Regions from separate parts of the Arthrobacter sp. efr-133-R2A-63 genome, predicted to be linked through region 1. Evidence: riboswitches for the same ligand, from Rfam matches in the RefSeq annotation. Region 1 holds a riboswitch; each other region holds the start of a gene.

Region 1 (4,559 bases):
AATCCGCGTCTGGGGATCGTATTCCACAAAGACGTCGCCGAGGTCCAGGATGGCAGCGTCGAGTTCGGTCTTTCCTGGGCAATCGCCGCCGATCGCGTTGATGTGAACGCCCGGAGAAACCTGGTCTGCAGTCAGGATGGTGGCGTTGGCCTTGTCCGCGGTGCACGTGGTGATGACGTCGGCGTCTTCCACTGCGTGGGCCGCCGAGCCCGCGATGGTGATGTCGAAGCCGAGGGGAGCCATGTTCCTGACGAACTTCTCCATCGCAGCCGGATCAGTGTCCCAGATCCTGACAGTGTTGATGCCCAGGGCTGCCCGGAAGGCCAGCGCTTGGAACTCCGACTGGGTTCCGGTTCCGATCATCGCCATGACCCGTGCATCGGGGCGCGCAAGTTTCTTGGCGACCATGCCGGACGTGGCCGCCGTCCGCAGCGCCGTCAGCACTGTCATCTCCGCGAGGAACGTCGGGTAGCCGTTATGGACATCGGACAGGACACCGAAGGCTGTCACAGTCTGGAAGCCGCGCGCTGGATTCGAAGGGTGTCCATTGACGTACTTGAAGCCGTATGTTTCCTGGTCACTGGTGGGCATCAGCTCGATGACGCCAAACGCGGTGTGACTCGCCACCCGCGGGGTCTTGTCAAAAGATTCCCATCGCCGGAAGTCGTCTTCCAAGTACTGAATCATCTCCGAAATGATGGTTTCCGGGCCTCGCCCGGCCGTCCAGCGGACCATATTGCGGACATCGACAAAGCGCGTCATGTGCGCTCCTTTCCCTCATGAGCATTGTTGCTATGAGGCTACGGAGCGGCGATATGCATCCGCAATTGCCAAAGTATGTACTTTTCATTGAAAAAATGCACAAAATGACGAGTCCTTTCGAACATAATGCTCATGAGGTTTGTCGCCGCCAAGCAACCGGCTACCGCAGGACGGAGCTGAGCAGCAGGCTTGTCTCGCTATTGACGATCCCCTCGATCCCGCGGATCCTGCCCAGCACTTGGTCAAAGTCGCTGAGGCTTTCCGTGCGCAGCTCAGCCACGAGGTCCCAGCCGCCATTCGTGGTGTGCAGTGCCCAAATCTCGGGGAGCCCCCTCAGCTGGCGAATGACCCTGTCGGCCGACCTTCCTTCCACGGCAATGAGCGCAATAGCCCGGATCGCAAGTGGATCGACTTCGTCGCGCACCCTCGCGGTGAAGCCAACGATCGTTCCGGAGGAGACCAGGCGCTCGAGCCGGCTGTTCACGGTGGCCCTGGCGACGCCCAGCTGGCGCGCGAGGCTCGCGACAGATGCCCGGCCGTCCTCCCTGAGGGCGGAGAGGAGCTGGCGGTCAAGGTCGGTGAGTGCTGCCATAAAGATAAACGTATCGCCCATTCCCCAAGTGGGCCTGAGTCCGTAGGGTATCGACATGAGCATCTACATCAGCCCCGACTCTGCTGCGTGGTCGCTGACGGCCATGGCAACCGGTGCGTCAGCGGGATCAATCGATGATGCGAACGGCATGTCCAACTTGATAAAGGAAATCTACGAGACAGAAGGTTTCGAAGCGCTGTCTGGCGTGGTTTTTGCCCTGGCTCATCACAACAGCCTCTCGCTGCACGCACTCGCCACGGCCACCGGGATATCCGTGCACGAGTTGCTGGAAATCCGGAAGCATCAAGGTTCCACGTTTCATCACTCCCCCACAGGAGTAGCATCGCGCTTTGATGCCGTTTCACCCCGGGTCCAGGCAAGCCTGGACCCGCTGCCTACAGAAACCGAAGCCTAGGGTCCGCGCCAGCGTGGCCCCACCCGCCGGCTCCCCACCGGCCGCCCCCCGGTTACGGAACATGACGACGGCCGGTGATGCGGGCCGCCGTCGTGGGTGTTATTTTTCTTCTTGAGTAATGAGCACCAGCGCGAAGCCCTGACTTGCTGGTCGGCAACCCTCTCTCCGGCGGGGTGCCTCAGGTGACTACTCGGCGTATCGACACTTTCGAACTGCAAGCGTGACTGAGGAGCACCAATGCCTGAACCCACCGAGGAAAAACTCTCCTACCGTCTCATCACGGGCCCTGACACCAAGGAATTCTGCGAGCGGATCTCCACCGCCCTCGCAGAGGGATACGTGTTGCACGGCAGCCCGGCCGCGACTTTCAACGGCAAGGACGTGATTGTGGCACAAGCCATCGTCCTGCCCGCGGCGATCGCGAGCGCGGATGCCGCCGTCGCCAATGCGGTGGATCAGCTTGATGAAGAGTTCGACGGCGAGGGCCACGCATGAGCTACGCAGGCGACCTCAGCCCGCACGACGCCTGGGCCAAGCTCGAGCAGGGCGCCATCTTGGTGGACGTCCGCACCGAAGGCGAGTGGGCACACATCGGGATCCCGGACACCAAAGCCACCGAAAACGATCCCTTGTTCATCCAGTGGAACCTGGCCGGCGGCATCCCCAACACCCGCTTCATCGAACAGCTGACACAACAGGCTCCCGAGGGGGACGGCACGGAACTCGTCTTCCTCTGCCGCTCCGGCCAGCGCTCCATCGCGGCCGCGATCGCCGCAACCCAGGCCGGATACACCGCCTACAACGTCCTCGAGGGCTTTGAGGGCGAACCGGACCGCTACGGCGAGCGAACCGTGAATGGCTGGAAAAACCGTGGACTTCCGACGAACCTGGGGAATATCTAAGTGACTTTCAATCCTGACGCCGCCAGCTGGAGCCCTGACACCCAGGCAGTCCGCGGCGGTCTTGACCGTACCAACTTCCAGGAAACGTCCGAAGCCGTCTTCTTGAACTCCGGTTTCGTCTACCAGTCCGCCGCGGCTGCCGAGCGTGCCTTCACAGGCGAGGACGAACGCTTCGTCTACTCCCGTTACGGCAACCCTTCGGTCGCCACCTTCCAGGAGCGCCTCCGCCTGCTTGAGGGCACCGAAGCGTGCTTCGCGACGGCGTCGGGCATGTCAGCTGTCTTCACCGCCCTCGGTGCGTTGCTGGCGGCTGGTGACCGCGTGGTTGCCGCCCGCTCGCTCTTCGGTTCCTGCTTCGTGATCCTCAACGAGATCCTGCCGCGCTGGGGGGTCGAGACCGTCTTCGTCGACGGGCCGGACCTCGACCAATGGCGTGCCGCGTTGTCCGAGCCGACAACGGCGGTGTTCTTCGAGTCGCCGTCGAACCCCATGCAGGAAATCGTGGACATTGCCGCGGTGAGCGAGCTTGCCCACGCGGCGGGCGCCACGGTCGTCGTCGACAACGTCTTCGCCACCCCCTTGCTGCAGCGCTGCGGCGATCTCGGCGCAGACGTGATTGTCTACTCCGGCACCAAGCACATCGACGGCCAAGGACGGGTCCTGGGCGGCGCGATCCTGGGCACCAAGGAGTTCATCGACGGGCCGGTCAAGCAACTCATGCGGCACACCGGGCCGTCCCTTTCCGCGTTCAACGCCTGGGTCCTGACCAAAGGCCTGGAGACGATGGCCCTGCGGGTCAACCACTCCTCGGCATCTGCGTTGCGGATCGCCGAATGGCTTGAGGCACAACCGGCCATCAGCTGGGTCAAGTACCCGCTGCTGAAGTCGCACCCGCAGCACGAGCTCGCCGCGAAGCAAATGAAGGCCGGCGGAACGGTGCTCACTTTCGAGCTGCTCCCCTCCGCGGGGCGATCAGCGAAGGAGGCCGCCTTCGCGCTGCTGGACGGGCTCGCCGTCATCGACATCTCGAACAACCTGGGCGACTCCAAGTCCCTCATCACGCACCCCGCCACCACCACGCATCGCGCCATGGGTCCGGAAGGCCGCGCAGCCATTGGCCTGAGCGACGGCGTCGTGCGGCTTTCGGTGGGGCTGGAGGATGTGGACGACCTCATCGGGGACCTCGAGCGGGCCCTCAAGCAGGTCTAGCCCGGCGCTTCGCGCCAGTCTTGGCGCACCCAGGTGAGGACGGGCTGCGGCTTGGTGTCGCTCTCGTCCCGCTCTGAGCGCATCGTGATCTGAACAGCGTGCTCGACGACGGCGGCCAGCCCGGCGGCGTCGGGCGCGCCCCCGTTGCTGCCGCTCCAGCGTTCGGCAACACCACGCTGCTCGATGGCGCCATTGCCACGGCCCAGGATGGCTGCCACGCCGGTTTGGACCAAGTCGAATTCGCCCTGTTCGGCGAGCACAGGTTCCAGATACTCCACCAAGGACCAGACAACGTCCGCGGCGGGCTCAGGGCGGAAGGTCCCGAAGTCCAGCAGCTCGGTGCGCAGGCCGAAGTTGCTTGCCTGCCAGGACGCCATCCGCAGAAGCGCCGTGGGCACGGCCGCCGGCTCTATTCCGGCATGGTATTCACGAACAGACGTCTCAACCAGGGCCCTGACAAGGACGGCGATGAGCGCCGCATCCTCGGCCCGGAGGCAGACATCGGCCACCCGGACCTCCACCGTGGGAACGTGCCGGGACAGCCTGGCGTCGAAGTAGACCATCCCCTCGTCCAGCAACACTCCCGTTTCGATGAGCCTCCGGACAACCCGCCGGTAGGAGGCAAGGGATCCGAAGATGGCTGACGGCCCCGACGAAGGCCAGCGGTTCCATGCTTGCG
Region 2 (4,559 bases), on a different contig from region 1:
GGGTGCCCGGCTTCTTCCAGGCCAGGGGGCGGGGTATCCGGCGCCCGGGCGGCTTTTTGTGGCCCCTGCCCGGAGGCCGCCGGCCCGGGGCTGCTTGCCGTGGCCTGGACAGAAGGAGCCAGCTTGGGAAGGAGCCCTGTGAAGCCGGGATCGCCGCGAAGGAAGCCACTGACAAGCACGGCCACGGCAGCAACCGCCGCCACCACCATCAAGTTTCGGAACAGCGCCAGCGCGGTACTGGCGCGCTTGGGCCGCGGGCCGCCGTCGTACCCGTAGTTTGAATGCAAGTCTCCCCCAAATCCTTGATCCCGCCGCCCCGGCGGGCCGGCGCTGCTAACCGATGACAGCGCCGAAGACGAGGCCCAGCCCATACGTGGCCGCAGCCGCACCGAGTCCGATGGCGAGCTGCCGGAGACCACGGGTCAGCGGCGAGGTTCCGGACAGCAAGCCGACGACGGCGCCCGTCGACAGAAGCGCGATGCCCACCAGCGTACCGGCCACGGCAAGTGCCGAGAAGCCCGTCATGCCGAAGATGAACGGCAGGATGGGCACGATGGCGCCCGAAGCGAAGAAGCAGAAGCTCGAGATCGCGGCGCCCCATGCGGAGCCAACGGCCTCGTGCTCATTGACGGTTTCTTCCACTTCGGGGTGGAGCGAAAGGCTTGGATCGCAGTCGCAGCTGTAGAGGCCCATGCGCTCGGCGGCCCGGTGTTCGGCGGATTCGCGGGACATGCCCCTGGCTAGGTACACCAGCACCAGCTCATTGTGCTCGATGTCCAGGGCCGGGGCTGCGGTCAGCGTGGCCTGGGTGGGGCGGGTGGCCTTGAGGAGCTCGAGCTGGGAGCGGACAGAGACATACTCGCCCGCTCCCATGGACAGTGCGCCCGCCAGCAGTCCGGCGATGCCGCTGAACAGGACCACGGTTGCGGGAACTCCGGTGGCCGCCATGCCCATCACGAGGGAAAGGTTGCTGACCAGGCCATCGTTGGCGCCGAAGACGGCAGCGCGGAAGGTACCGGACAACCTGTTGCGGCCGCGGGTCGCCAGGCCGCGGACTACTTCTTCGTGGATCTGTTCGTCAGCCGCCATGGCGCGGGTTGCTGCCGGATCCTTCGCGTACGGCGAGCGTCCTTCAGCCCGTTGGGCGAGGGCCAGCACGAACACCGATCCGAAATTCCGGGCCAGGAAGCCGAGCATTTGGCTCCGAACGGAGGCCGCCTTCGGCATGCCGGCGTGTTGGCCGAGGAGCTTGAGCCAGTGTGCCTCATGGCGGCCCTCGGCCTCTGCGAGGGCCAAAAGGATATCGCGCTCCTCGCCGTCGCGTCGCTGAGCCAGTTGGCGGTACACGGCGGCTTCGGCACGTTCGTCGGCCAAGTACTGCCGCCAGCGCTTGATGTCCGACGACGACGGGGGAGTCTTGGGGGCTGCTGCGTCTTGGGAGGGACTGCTTGAGTCCTGCGGATTGTCTGGATGCGAGTTGTCTGAATGCGAGGGTTTTGTGCGGGGGTGCACCGGGACTCCTGGGTTGCTGGGGCGGGCTTCATCGCCTCATTGCAGCTCCACTTTATCGCCAATTTCCGCGGTTTTTCGGCTGGCAATCCTCACTGGACTTTTTAGGCGCGCCTCAAAAACCGGGAGGCTCGCCGGAGGCCTTGACCGCCGCAGGGGGCAGTGCTGGGATGGATGGACAGGGTCCACGAATTGGCGGGGTGGCGTTGGATCGGCTGCCTCACGTGCCTGTGCGATGGGCTCAGCGGCACGTCGAACGGAGGTTGCACCATGGACAGCACCGAGACCCACGCCCGCCACCCGGACCGTCCCACGGTCGAGGCCGATCCCGCCTATGACTACAGCGAAGACCTGGAGGTGGACGAGGACTGGGAGGAAGAATCCGAGGTCCTGGACGACGACGAACGGGTGGTCCCGCTCGACGCCGAGGAACACCGAGAGGCCGAAGAGATCGAATAGCGCCGACTCGCTGAACTTGGCCGCTAAAAAGCGCTTGCTAGAACGCGCTCAGGATGAAGTGCTTCTGCACGCCCGCACGGTGCCCGGTTGCCGCAACCGTGAGCGTAAGTTTCCGTGTGGCCGGGAACCAGCGGGCGGGCTGAACCGCTTTTGAGAGTGCTTCGGTGATGAGCCGCGGCTCATGATGCCAATAGCGTTCCAGGTTTCCGTCCACCACGAACGTGATGGAGCCTTGGGAGAGGTCGACGCCGGGAATCACCCGGACGAACTCGTCCACCCGACGGGGGCGGGGCAAGAAGAGGGCGCTGGACTGGATAGTGCGGTCGGCTGTGGCGGTGGCGCCGTTTTCGAAAGGCATGGCCTTCTCCTATGGAGTTGCTCTTGCCCGTTCGGTTGTCTCTGGTCCGAACCGGGCCGCTTCTTCATCCGAACCACCCGTGAACATGGGGTTGGCGTGTGGCAAGTCGGAGCTTGGCGCCACATCTCTTGAAGCTGTTCCTACTGTACATGCGACGGCGGCGCCGCACCTCTCGAAGGAGAAAGCGCGGCGCCGCCGTCGTACCTGGTTTTGTGAAACCTAGTGGGTGGCCACCGGGTGGGCCTCCAGCGGGAGTTCCTCCGCGGCCGTTCCGGCAACGCGGCGTTCCCAGGCTTCGCGGACGGCCGGCTCGGTGGGCGGCGTGAGGAGGGAGACCACGAAATAGACGGCGAACGAGGCGCCGAGGCCCCAGTAGATCGGATCGTTTGCGTAGACGCCGTCTTCGCTGGGGATGATTCCCGTGGCGTAGGCGATCAGCAAGGCAAGGGTCAGTACAGACCCGACTGCCATGGACCAGGCTGCGGCAATACCCGTGCCGCGCTTCCAGACCAAGCCGCCCAGGATGGCAACCAGCAGGCCACCTACCAGGATGTCGTAGGCGATGGTCAGGGCCACCACGACGTCTTGCGCCGCCATGGAGATCAACACTGCAACGATGCCCAGGCCAAGGACCCAGTAGCGGTTGGCCTTGACGTCATGCTCGGGATTTTCGGTGTCGTTGGTGTTGATCGTCTTGCCGAACCAGCTGGCCACGAACGGGACCACGTCGGCGCGGGCAACGGTGGCCGCGGCGATGAGGGCTCCGGACGCTGTGGACATCATGGCGGCGACTGCTGCGGCCATGACAAGGCCGCCGATGCCGATCGGCAGGATGTGCGTGGCTACCTCGGCGTAGACGACGTCCTTGCCAAGGGCCTTGACATCGATGTTCGGCAGGGCCACCCGGGCAGCCAGGCCGATCAGGGCGCCGGCCACGCCGTACAGGACGCAGTAGATGCCGGCGGTGGCGCCGCCCCATCGGGCCACCTTGGGGGTCTTGGCGGTGAAGACGCGCTGCCAGATGTCCTGGCCGATCAGCAGGCCAAGGGTGTAGACCACGAAGTACGTGATGATGGTCTGAGCCCCGATGCCGTCCAACTGGAAGAAGCTGGCGTCAACACGGGCACGGATGCCTTCGAAACCGCCTGCCGCGTTGAGGACGAACGGGAGCATGAGGAAGAAGATGCCCACGGTCTTGATGATGAACTGCACCTGGTCGGCGAGGGTGATGGACCACATGCCGCCGATGGTGGAGTAGACCAGGACGATGGCGCCGCCGACGGCGATGGCGAGCCAGCGCTCCCAGCCGAAGAGGACAACGAAGATGGTGGCGTAGGCGCCCGTGGACGTGGCGCACAGCATGAGGGTGTAGGCCAGCATGACGATGCCGGAGGTCTGCGTGGCACGCTGGCCGTAACGCAGGCTCAGCATCTGGGAAACCGTGTAGATCTTCAACCGCTGGATGGTGCCGGCGAACAGCAGGCTCAGGAGGAGGACACCCGAACCGATCGCGACCACCAGCCACATGCCGGAAACGCCGAACTTGTAGCCGAGGCCGACGCCGCCAACCGTCGATGCGCCACCGAGGACGACGGCGGCCATGGTACCGGTGTAGAGCATCGGACCGAGGCGGCGCCCTGCCACCAGGAAGTCGCTGTTGTTCTTGGTGCGCGACTTGCCCCACCAGCCGAAGGCCAGCATGGCGAGCAAATACACCACCACGATCGCAATATTGATGAACGAAGAGTCCACGGTTGGCTCCTGAAAGTGATGCGCAGAGCTCTGGGGGATTCCGACGCCGGTCCGCGGGGTTTCGTGCGGGGTTGCGGAAGGTCTCTGCGCTGGTGATTGGGGAGAGTAGTCTGTGATGTATGCCTCACAAACAACACTTGTTGCCTATGAGGATACGTAGTGATGCGAGTAACAGTCAAGATGCCGTCTCGCCCAGCGGACGCATCGGCACTCCTCCAGCTAGCCAAAGGCCCTGCCACGCCGGCGATCCGGCTACTATTGCTGCAATGACAGGGCCGCATAAACGGCCTGAAAGGTTCGTGAATGAAGGCTCTCCCCGTTGAACCGAGCAACGTCCCTGTTGCCATCGGTTCCAGAATCCGTGCCGCCCGCCAATCGCAGCGGCTCACCATCGAGCAGGTTGCCGACGCCACCGGCCTGACCAAAGGGTTCCTGAGCCGTGTGGAGCGTGACCTGACATCGCCGTCGGTCGCTTCCCTCG
Region 3 (4,559 bases), on a different contig from region 1:
ATCATCGTCTGCTCTTGGCTGATTCCCATGGGGATCCGCATGTACAACCGGTCGCGCCAGCGCAGGATCCAGGACTTCCCTCCGCAGAATTACCCCGGGCAGCCCTATCCTCCGCAGCACAACCCCGTCGGATACCCGGAGCAACCCCCGGTGGTCATCCCGGCTGAGCCGCAACCCCCGATGGCGACGCCCGCGCGGCAGGCCGTTCCGCCGTCGTGGGCTACTCCGCAAGCGAGCGGCGCTCCCCAGCCGAACAGCGCGCCCCAAGGCTACCGTGCACGGAAACTGGCCGAGCTGGACCAGGAGTACAGCGACGGGAAAATCGCCATGGAGGATTACATGAAGCTCCGCCAGGAGATCATGAACGGCTGATTCAGCCGAAGAGGCGCGCTAGCCGAAGAATGCCTCGCGCAGTTGGGGGCCGAGCTGGCCGATCTCGGTGAGGAAACCGTCGTGCCCGATCGGCGCCTCGATGACATGAACCGGGACCTCTCCGGGCAAGGCCTTGGCAAGCTCGCGGGATTGCTCCGGGAAATAGAGCCGGTCCGAGTCCACCGAGGCCACGAAGAACGTCGCCGTGGCCACGGACAACGCATCCTCCAACGAGCCCCGGCCGCGCGTGATGTCGTGGCTCATGAGCGCTTCGGTAATGGCGATGTAGCTATTGGCGTCGAAGCGCTGGACCAGCTTGCTCCCCTGGTGGTCCAGGTAGCTCTCCACCTGGTAGCGGCCCCGGTCCCCCAACGCGGCAGCCTGGAGGGGTGCCTCGCCGCCCTGGGCGTTCCGGCCGAAGCGGAAGTCCAGCTCGTCTGCCGAGCGATAGGTGATGTGGGCAATCCGCCGGGCAAGGGCCAGACCCGCTTCGGGGGCGGCCTGTCCGTAGTAGTCTCCGCCGTTGAAGTCGGCGTCCTGCCGGATGGCGAGCGTCTGGGCCTGTGCGAACGCGATCTGCTCGGCGGTGCTGTACGCCCCGATGGAGATCACGGCGCATCGCTTGACGCGGTCCGGATAGCCGACGGCCCATTCCAGTGCACGGGCACCGCCCATGGACCCGCCCACGACGGTGTGCCAGCTGTGGATCCCCAAGGCGTCAGCCAGCCTGGCCTCGGCCACCGTGCTGTCCCGCAGGGTCACGAGCGGGAAGCGGGAGCCCCACGGCTTGCCGTCAGGAGCGCTCGACGACGGCCCCGTGCTGCCGTAGCAGCCCCCCACAATGTTGACGGAGACCACGAAGTAGCGGTCCGTGTCGATGGTGGCGCCGGGACCCACAAGCTGCTCCCACCAGCCGTCTTCGTCGCTTTCGCCACGGGCCACATGGGTGCTGCCGGTCAATGCATGTTCCACCAGGACAGCGTTGGAAGCGTCTGCGTTGAGCCGCCCCCACGTCTCGTACGCAAGGACGACGTCCGGGAGGGAACCTCCGGCCTCCAGCTCGAGTCCGCCCACGGAAACATACTTGAGGGTTCCGTCCTGGGTACCGGAAAGGGGTATGGCTGTTGCAGCAATTGTCATTCGTTGACACCTCACATCGCGCTTGCCCGCCGCCAACACAGCGAAGGGCCAGGTCTTCACCCGGGGCACCCCACCGCGAATGGAGGGTTGCCGGCCAGCAAGCCGGGGCTGTCGCTGGCACTCATGACCTATAGGAAGAGTCTAGGAAAACCGGACCCCTTCTGACGAAGATTATGACATCTTTGTGACACTTGGCCGCGTTTTGTTCACGAAGGGGTGGCTGGGAAGGCTGGCCGGCGAAGATTCATCTTGCGTCGCCGGCCAGCCTCGTACGCCCTCCGGGCCCGTGCTAGGCGCTCTTGGCTGCCCGGAATCCCGACTCGAGGTCCGCGAGGATGTCGTCGATGTGCTCGATTCCGACGGACAGCCGCACCAGGCCAGGGGTCACTCCCGCAACGGCCTGCTGTTCCGGCGTCAGCTGGCTGTGCGTCGTCGACGCCGGGTGGATGACCAAGGACCGGACGTCGCCGATGTTGGCCACGTGCGAATGCAGTTCCAGGGCGTCCACGAAGCGCTTGCCCGCCTCGACCCCGCCGTTGATGGTGAAGGACACCACGGCGCCGGTGCCCCTGGGGCCGTACTTCCGGCCCCGTTCGAACCACGGGCTGGAAGGCAGCCCCGCGTACGCCACCGATTCGACGTCGTCGCGCCCTTCGAGCCATTGCGCCACCTTGGTGGCGTTGTCCACGTGGCGCTCCACCCGCAGGCTGAGGGTTTCGATTCCCTGGGAGATCAGGAAAGCGTTGAACGGGGAAACCGCCGAGCCGAGGTCGCGCAGGAGCTGGACCCGGGCTTTGAGGATGTAGGAGAGGTTCGCGCCGAGGGCCCCGTCCTTGCCGAGGTCGCGGGCATAGACCAGGCCGTTGTAGCTGGGGTCCGGGGTGTTGAAGCCGGGGAACCGCTCAGGGTCCTTGCCGAAATCGAAGTTGCCGGAGTCCACGATGACACCGGCAATGGCGGAGCCGTGCCCGCCCAGGTACTTGGTGGCCGAATGCACCACAATGTCCGCTCCCCACTCGATGGGCCGGATCAGGTAGGGCGTGGCGAGGGTGTTGTCCACGACGAGCGGGACTCCCGCCTCGTGCGCGATGCGGGAGACACCCTCGATGTCCAAGACGTCCTGCCGGGGGTTGGAGACGACTTCGGCGAAGAACAGCTTGGTGTTTGGCTGCACCGCGTCCCGCCAGTGGTCCAGGTTGTCCGGATCCTCGACGAAGGTGACCGAGATGCCGAATTTCTTCAGTGTATGGGCCAGCAGGTTGTACGTGCCGCCGTAGAGGCTCGGGCTGGCGACCACGTGGTCACCGGCCTCGGCCACGTTGAGGATGGCGAAGGTTTCCGCGGCCTGGCCGGAGCTCAGCAGGAGCGCAGCCAAGCCACCCTCCAAGCTCGCTATGCGCTGCTCCACGGCATCCTGCGTGGGGTTGCCGATCCGGGTGTAGATGGGCGCCAGTTCGGCCAGTGCAAAGCGGTTGGCCGCGCTTTCCGCGCTGGGAAAGACGAACGAGGTGGTCTGGTAGATGGGGAGGGCGCGGGCGCCGGTGGCGGCGTCCGGCTCCTGGCCGGCGTGGATTTGGCGCGTTTCGAATGACCATCCTTGGGACATGCGGACTCCTGGTTGTCTGGGCTCTTGCCGTGCGTCAGCCTGCCGGGCTGAAGGGTTCAGCATGCCGGCGAGCGGTTGCCGTCAGTCTAGGGAGGGTATTGCGGGCTCCGGAAGCTTTGTGACGAACGCAGAAGTTTTCTGTCCCGGCGCGTCCTGAAGTGACCCTGAGCGGCCTTTTCGATACATCCCACCTTGGTTAGGCTTGACTTAGCTGAGAGCTCCATCACAAAGTGCCAAGATGAAGCCATGCGCATGGATCACGTCTCTTACGCTTGTGAACGAGATGGCCTGTTGGCCACCACCGAGCGGATTTCCGCAGCATTGGGAGTGGACGCGGTCCGGGGCGGAGTGCATCCGCGCTTTGGTACCCGGAACATGATCATTCCCCTTGCTGACCACAAATACCTGGAAGTTGTCGAGGTCCTGGACCACCCGGCCTCCGACAAGGCACCTTTTGGACAAGCTGTCCGTGCACGCTCCGCCGCAGGAGGTGGGTGGATGGGCTGGTGCGTCGCTGTGGACGACCTGAGCCCGTTCGAGCAGCGGCTCGGACGCGCCGCCGTCCCAGGCAACCGCAAGTTCCCGGATGGCCGGGAACTCGTCTGGTCGCAGATCGGCATCCTGGGACTCATCGCCGATCCCCAGGTTCCCTACCTGCTCCGCTGGGAGGGCGACCCCGCACTTCACCCGTCGCTCGTTTACCCAAGCGACGTCAAGATGTCCAGCCTCACCATTGCCGGCTCCGCGGAGCGCGTCACCGAGTGGCTTGGTGAACCCGTGGAAAAGCCCCTCGAGGACGTCGCAGTCCAATGGATGGCTCCGCACGGGACGCCGGGAATCATGTCAGTAACGTTCGAAACCGCCAACGGAGCCGTCACGATCTGACGGACCATCCCGTCACGATCTGACGGATCAACGGGCAAGGAAGCCCGGAAAAGCTTCGGCCGCCATGTGCGGGTGCCAATGACGTCACCCAGCAATGGCGGCCGAAACCTTTTAACGCGCGCTAGCCCAGGCCAATGGCCTTGCCGAAGACGCTGAAGCCGACGAACGCCACGATGTCCAGGAGCGCGTGGGCCACCACGAGCGGCATGACCCGTTTGGTCCTGGTGTAGATCCATCCGAACACGAGGCCCATGACGGCGTTGCCGATGAACGGCCCGAAGCCTTGGTACAGGTGGTAGCTGCCGCGCAGGAGCGCGCTGAGCACGATCGCCAACGGAGTGCTCCATCCGAACTTCCCGAACCGGTCCAGGAGATAGCCCACCACGATCACTTCTTCGACGATGGCGTGCCGCACGGCGGAGAGGACGAGCACCGGCACGGTCCACCAGTAGGAGTCCAGGCCGCTGGGGATGATCGCCGTCGTGATCCCGAGGGCGCGGCCAACAGCATAGAGGCCCAGCGACGGGATTCCGATGAGTGCGAACATGCCAAGTCC
Region 4 (4,559 bases), on a different contig from region 1:
CATTCCTTGGGGGGTCAAAGTGATGGCGCTGTACGGCTGGTGGTCCACCAGGCCTTGGTCCTTGAGCTTGCGGACCATCTCCGAGACGGAGGAGTTGGCGACACCGAGCCGCTGCGCGAGCTGTGAGGACGTGATGGGTTTGTCCTGCCACTCCGTAAAGGAGTAGATGACCTTGACGTAGTCCTCGATGGAGGAGGAGGGCGCACTGGTCTTCACGGTTCCAAGCCTATCGTGTGCCGGCGGCATCAGGCTTTGCGCGCCCGCCAGCTCTGCGTGAGATAGGGCAGGGGGATGACCTTGTCCTCTGCATGGCCCAGATGTTCGAAGAGATACCACCGGAGATTGCCCATGACCTTCGCCCGGGTGGCATCGTTCGCCCTGAGATAATAGCTGCGCGACTTCACGAGTTCGAGGATGTCTGCCGGAGCCAAGGGATCCTCCCAGCGCGTGACGTGGTTTTCGAGGCCGGTGAACTCGGGGCCCACCACAGGCCGGAAGTCCGGTTTGTGGACATCGCCGGCATGCATGATGCGGGACAGGCGATGGACCCAGGGCACCGAAGTGTCCAATTGGTTCCAGATCAAGCCGATGACGCCGTGGGGTCGGAGGATCCGGGCGATCTCAGTGCTCGCGGCGAGCGGATCGCACCAGTGCCAGGCTTGGGCAACGCTGACGACGTCGAATGCTGAGTCCGCCAGCCCGGTTGCCTCTGCCGTGCCCTCCAGGGCGATCACCTGTGGATACGCTGTGCGCAGCTGGGTGAGCATGTCCGTGGAGGGGTCCACTGCCGACACTGCCAGCCCCCGCTCGACGAGCAGCGAGGTGAACTTTCCGGTGCCTGCGCCGATGTCTGCCGCGTCCCGAGCCCCCTCCGGCAGCAGCCAGTCAGCTGAGTCCGCCGGGTAGCCCGGCCGGACCCGCTCATAGTGTTCTCCGCCGTCCTGGAAACTCCGACCGAGTTCGAGTCGGCGTTCCTGATAAAGCTTGGGGCCGGCTGAGGTGCCTTTGGGTCGCGGGGCCACGCGGGGACTCCTTCGTAGGACAGGAAAAATACCCTACGAATCTATCGCAATCAGTCGGTGCTGCAGGGTGCGGCGCCTGCGGTCCCGGGAGTATTGGGAGCCCACTCCGGGTAGCTGCGGTGATCGTTCGCGGGCACCCAACGGCCGGCATCCACCACGTAGTCCCAGCCGAGGCCGTTGCTTTTGAGGGCCTGGATGCCCGCGATGAGCCGGGTGGCGTCTTCCAAACGCGACCCCACGCCGAAGCTGGCTCGCAGCGATCCGGAGGGAAGGCCAAGGCGCTTGAGCAGGGGGTGGGCGCAAAAGCGTCCGTCCCGCAGGCCGATGCCGTGCTCGGCCGCGAGATAGGCCGCGACGAGTCCGGCGTCGTAGCCCTGGAGCGAGAAGTTCACGACGCCGATCGTGTCCTGGGGATCCGTGTCGCTGAAGATCTGGTGCACGGTCACGCCGTCGATTTGCTTGAGGCCCTCGACCAGGTGCGAGCGGATGGCGGCCTCGTGGGCGTGCCATTCTTCGTGGTCGAGGCTGGCAATGACCTGTGTGGCCCGGGCCAGGGTGGCCGCGCCGAGCACGTTCGGAGAGCCCCCTTCGTGCCTTGCCGGCCCCGTGGCCCAGCTGACGGAATCAAGGCGTGCCTCGCGGACGGCGCCGCCTCCTGCCAGGTGCGGTGTGCCGGCGTCGAGCCAGTCGGGGCGCCCCACCAGGACGCCGGCACCGAACGGTGCATAGAGCTTGTGCCCCGAGAAGACCAGGTAGTCCACCTCCGCGGCGGCGATATCGATCCGGCGATGAGGGGCGAGTTGCGCCGCGTCCACCACGATCCGCGCCCCGAATTCGTGGGCCAAGGCTGCGAGGTCCTTGATGGGCAGGATCTCGCCGGTCACGTTCGACGCGCCGGTGACCGCCAGAAGGCTGACGCCACCCTGGGAGAGTGCCGTGCGGACAGCGGCAACAGTCTCGGACAATGTTCCGGCGGCAACGATGCTGCGATGGGGGACACCTTGCCATGGGAGCAGATTGGCGTGGTGCTCGATGTCCAGGTACAGGACTTCGCCGGTATGCCTTCCGTCCTCAACCGGCAAGCAACCCGCCAGCAGGTTGAGGGAATCGGTGGTGTTGCGCGTGAAAATGACGGAATCGTCCGGCCTGCCGCCAACGAAGTCACGGACGATGTTACGGGCGTTCTCGTAGACCGAGGTGCTGATTTGCGAGGCATAGCCGGCGCCGCGGTGGACGCTCGCATAGTACGGCAGGATTTCGTTGAGGTATGCGGAGACCACGGTCAGTGCAGGCGCGGAAGCGCCGTAGTCGAGGTTTGCGTAGCGGATCTGGCCGCCCTGGATCAAGGGCGCCTGCAGCTCCGCTCCAGTGACGGCGGCCAATGGGCGCGATGCCGGAGTCCGGGACTCACCGTGCCGCTGCGCAGGATCATGGTGCTGCGAAAGAGCCGTGGAAGAAATTGTGGCTGTGCTCATGGGACCTCACTCAAGAGGGACCCCTGCGTGCAGGGGGTCCGCGCTTGCCGCATCCGTTCCGGACCGGCCCGGTCGTCACCCGGGGCACCCCGCCGCGATGGAGGGTTGCCGGCCAGCAAACCGGGGTTTCGCGCTGGCACTCGTGACCTGTAAAGAGAGTAGGACACCGGCAAGGCCGGTTCCAATGTGACCGCGATTGTTAAGCGGATTGTTACACCGCCCGAAAAATGTGCCTTCCGCCGAAGAAAAAGCAGCGGACGCCCCGGAAAGGGGGCGTCCGCCGTCGTTTGTTCAGTGAATGGGCGGATTAGAGGAGGTCGTCGAGTTCGGGGTTGAGCCTCTTGAGGACCTCGGAGTGCAGGATCGAGTTAGTGGCGACGGCGTTTCCGCCGAAGGGGCCATCCGCGCCATCCAGGGACGTGAAGCGTCCGCCGGCCTCGGTCACGATCGGCACCAAGGCGGCCATGTCGTAGACCTGGAGTTCCGGTTCGGCGGCGATGTCCACGGCGCCCTCGGCCACGAGGCAGTAGGACCAGAAATCCCCGTACGCACGGCTGCGCCAGACATCGTTCTCGAGGCCCAGGAAGTTGTCCAGCTTCCCGTGCTGCTTCCACTCGGAAAGCTCGGAGTAGGAGAGCGAGGCGTCTTCGAGCCGGGACACGTTGGAAACTTTCAAGCGGGTGGCCGCGGCCAGCGACCGGCCCATGTAGGCGCCCGAGCCCTTGGCCGCCCACCAACGCTTGCCGAGCGCCGGAGCGCTCACGAGCCCCACCACTACCTCGCCCTCGTCCACGAGGGCGATCAGCGTTGCCCAGACGGGTACGCCACGCACGAAGTTCTTGGTCCCGTCGATGGGATCGATGATCCAACGCCTCGAGCCGTGGCCCGTGCTGCCGAATTCCTCCCCGAGGACGGCGTCACGGGGGCGGGAACGGGAAAGCTGCCCGCGGATCGCTTCCTCGGCGGCTTTGTCGGCATCGGTGACGGGGCTCAGGTCGGGTTTGGTCTCCACCTGAAGGTCCAGCGCCTTGAACCGCTCCATTGTCAGGGAATCGACGGAGTCGGCCAGGACATGTGCCAGCCGCAGGTCGTCGTTGTAGCTCGAATCGGGTTGGGTCATGGTTCCAAACTACCGTCTCTTCGCCGGTGAGCCGGGGAGGTAGGACGGCAGCGGCGCAGTTAGTTGACTGTACCCAGTTCCTTGGTTTCCTGTGCTTCCATGCGCGGGTCCGCGCCGAGGAGCCGGCGCAACGATGCCAAACGGGCCGGGCCCGACTCGCCAGCGTGGCCATCGGCGACCCACGAATCCAGGCCGCACCGAACAGCGTTGGCATCGTGCTTGCAGCCCCGCTCGCACATTTCGGTCCCGGGTTCGAGGTCCGGGAAGGCATGCAGGATGCGGTCCGGGTTCACGTGGGCGAGGCCGAAGGAACGGATGCCGGGCGTATCGATGATCCAGCTTCCGCCGGGGGCGTCGCTGAGCTTCAGGGCAAGGGCAGACGACGAGGTGTGCCGTCCGCGCCCCGTCACCGCGTTGACCCCGCCGGTGGCGCGCTCGGCACCGGTCAGGGCATTCACCATGGTGGATTTCCCGACGCCGGAATGGCCCAGGAGCACGGTGACCTTGCCGTCGAGGTAGTCCCGCAGCTGGCCGACGGCGTCACTGTCGAGGCGTGCCGACAAACCGTCGTCCGAACGGGCGTCGATGCCGGAGGCGCCTGCGTCGGCCGTCCGGCTGATGATGATGGGAAAGCCAAGGCTCACGTAGTTGGCGAGCAGTTCCGTCGGATCCTTGACATCCGCTTTGGTGACGAGCAGCAGCGGCTCGATTCCGGCGTCGTACGCTGCCACGAGGGCACGGTCGATGAATCCGGTACGGGGTTCCGGGTTGGCGGCCGCCACCACCACCACGAGCTGGTCGGCGTTGGCGACGACGGCGCGTTCGATCGGATCGGTGTCGTCGGCACTTCGACGCAGGAGTGTCTTGCGCACCTCGACCCGCACGAGGCGGGCGAGGGTGTCCGGGGCTCCTGAAACGTCGCCGACGAGGGCGACGAAATCC

Evidence for each region. A riboswitch is a leader RNA that binds a small molecule or an ion and turns the genes downstream of it on or off. The one in region 1 is predicted to bind S-adenosylmethionine.
Region 2: it holds a riboswitch for S-adenosylmethionine, as region 1 does, so the genes downstream of both, QRN45_RS17435 (hypothetical protein) here and QRN45_RS14875 (DUF1737 domain-containing protein) in region 1, are expected to answer to the same signal.
Region 3: it holds a riboswitch for S-adenosylmethionine, as region 1 does, so the genes downstream of both, metX (homoserine O-acetyltransferase MetX) here and QRN45_RS14875 (DUF1737 domain-containing protein) in region 1, are expected to answer to the same signal.
Region 4: it holds a riboswitch for S-adenosylmethionine, as region 1 does, so the genes downstream of both, QRN45_RS02020 (aminotransferase class V-fold PLP-dependent enzyme) here and QRN45_RS14875 (DUF1737 domain-containing protein) in region 1, are expected to answer to the same signal.

The regions. Positions count from the first base shown of each region.
Region 1 covers NZ_JARVRG010000026.1:70,325-74,883, reverse strand. Annotated here, with positions in the region: gene ocd (ornithine cyclodeaminase) at 1-762, opposite strand, end outside; gene QRN45_RS14885 (Lrp/AsnC family transcriptional regulator) at 923-1,354, opposite strand; gene QRN45_RS14880 (hypothetical protein) at 1,410-1,769, shown strand; SAM riboswitch class IV at 1,884-1,996, shown strand; gene QRN45_RS14875 (DUF1737 domain-containing protein) at 2,007-2,264, shown strand; gene QRN45_RS14870 (rhodanese-like domain-containing protein) at 2,261-2,671, shown strand; gene QRN45_RS14865 (O-succinylhomoserine sulfhydrylase) at 2,672-3,880, shown strand; gene QRN45_RS14860 (glutamate--cysteine ligase 2) at 3,877-4,559, opposite strand, start outside.
Region 2 covers NZ_JARVRG010000031.1:47,511-52,069, forward strand. Annotated here, with positions in the region: gene QRN45_RS17420 (matrixin family metalloprotease) at 1-230, opposite strand, end outside; gene QRN45_RS17425 (VIT1/CCC1 transporter family protein) at 334-1,512, opposite strand; gene QRN45_RS17430 (hypothetical protein) at 1,780-1,968, shown strand; gene QRN45_RS17435 (hypothetical protein) at 2,006-2,326, opposite strand; SAM riboswitch class IV at 2,341-2,460, opposite strand; gene QRN45_RS17440 (sodium:solute symporter family protein) at 2,546-4,078, opposite strand; gene QRN45_RS17445 (helix-turn-helix domain-containing protein) at 4,382-4,559, shown strand, end outside.
Region 3 covers NZ_JARVRG010000024.1:53,485-58,043, reverse strand. Annotated here, with positions in the region: gene QRN45_RS12875 (hypothetical protein) at 1-372, shown strand, start outside; gene metX (homoserine O-acetyltransferase MetX) at 391-1,512, opposite strand; SAM riboswitch class IV at 1,526-1,641, opposite strand; gene QRN45_RS12865 (bifunctional o-acetylhomoserine/o-acetylserine sulfhydrylase) at 1,802-3,118, opposite strand; gene QRN45_RS12860 (VOC family protein) at 3,365-4,003, shown strand; gene QRN45_RS12855 (CPBP family intramembrane glutamic endopeptidase) at 4,125-4,559, opposite strand, start outside.
Region 4 covers NZ_JARVRG010000004.1:302,978-307,536, forward strand. Annotated here, with positions in the region: gene QRN45_RS02010 (metal-dependent transcriptional regulator) at 1-216, opposite strand, end outside; gene QRN45_RS02015 (class I SAM-dependent methyltransferase) at 246-1,022, opposite strand; gene QRN45_RS02020 (aminotransferase class V-fold PLP-dependent enzyme) at 1,073-2,497, opposite strand; SAM riboswitch class IV at 2,533-2,645, opposite strand; gene hisN (histidinol-phosphatase) at 2,805-3,617, opposite strand; gene rsgA (ribosome small subunit-dependent GTPase A) at 3,677-4,559, opposite strand, start outside.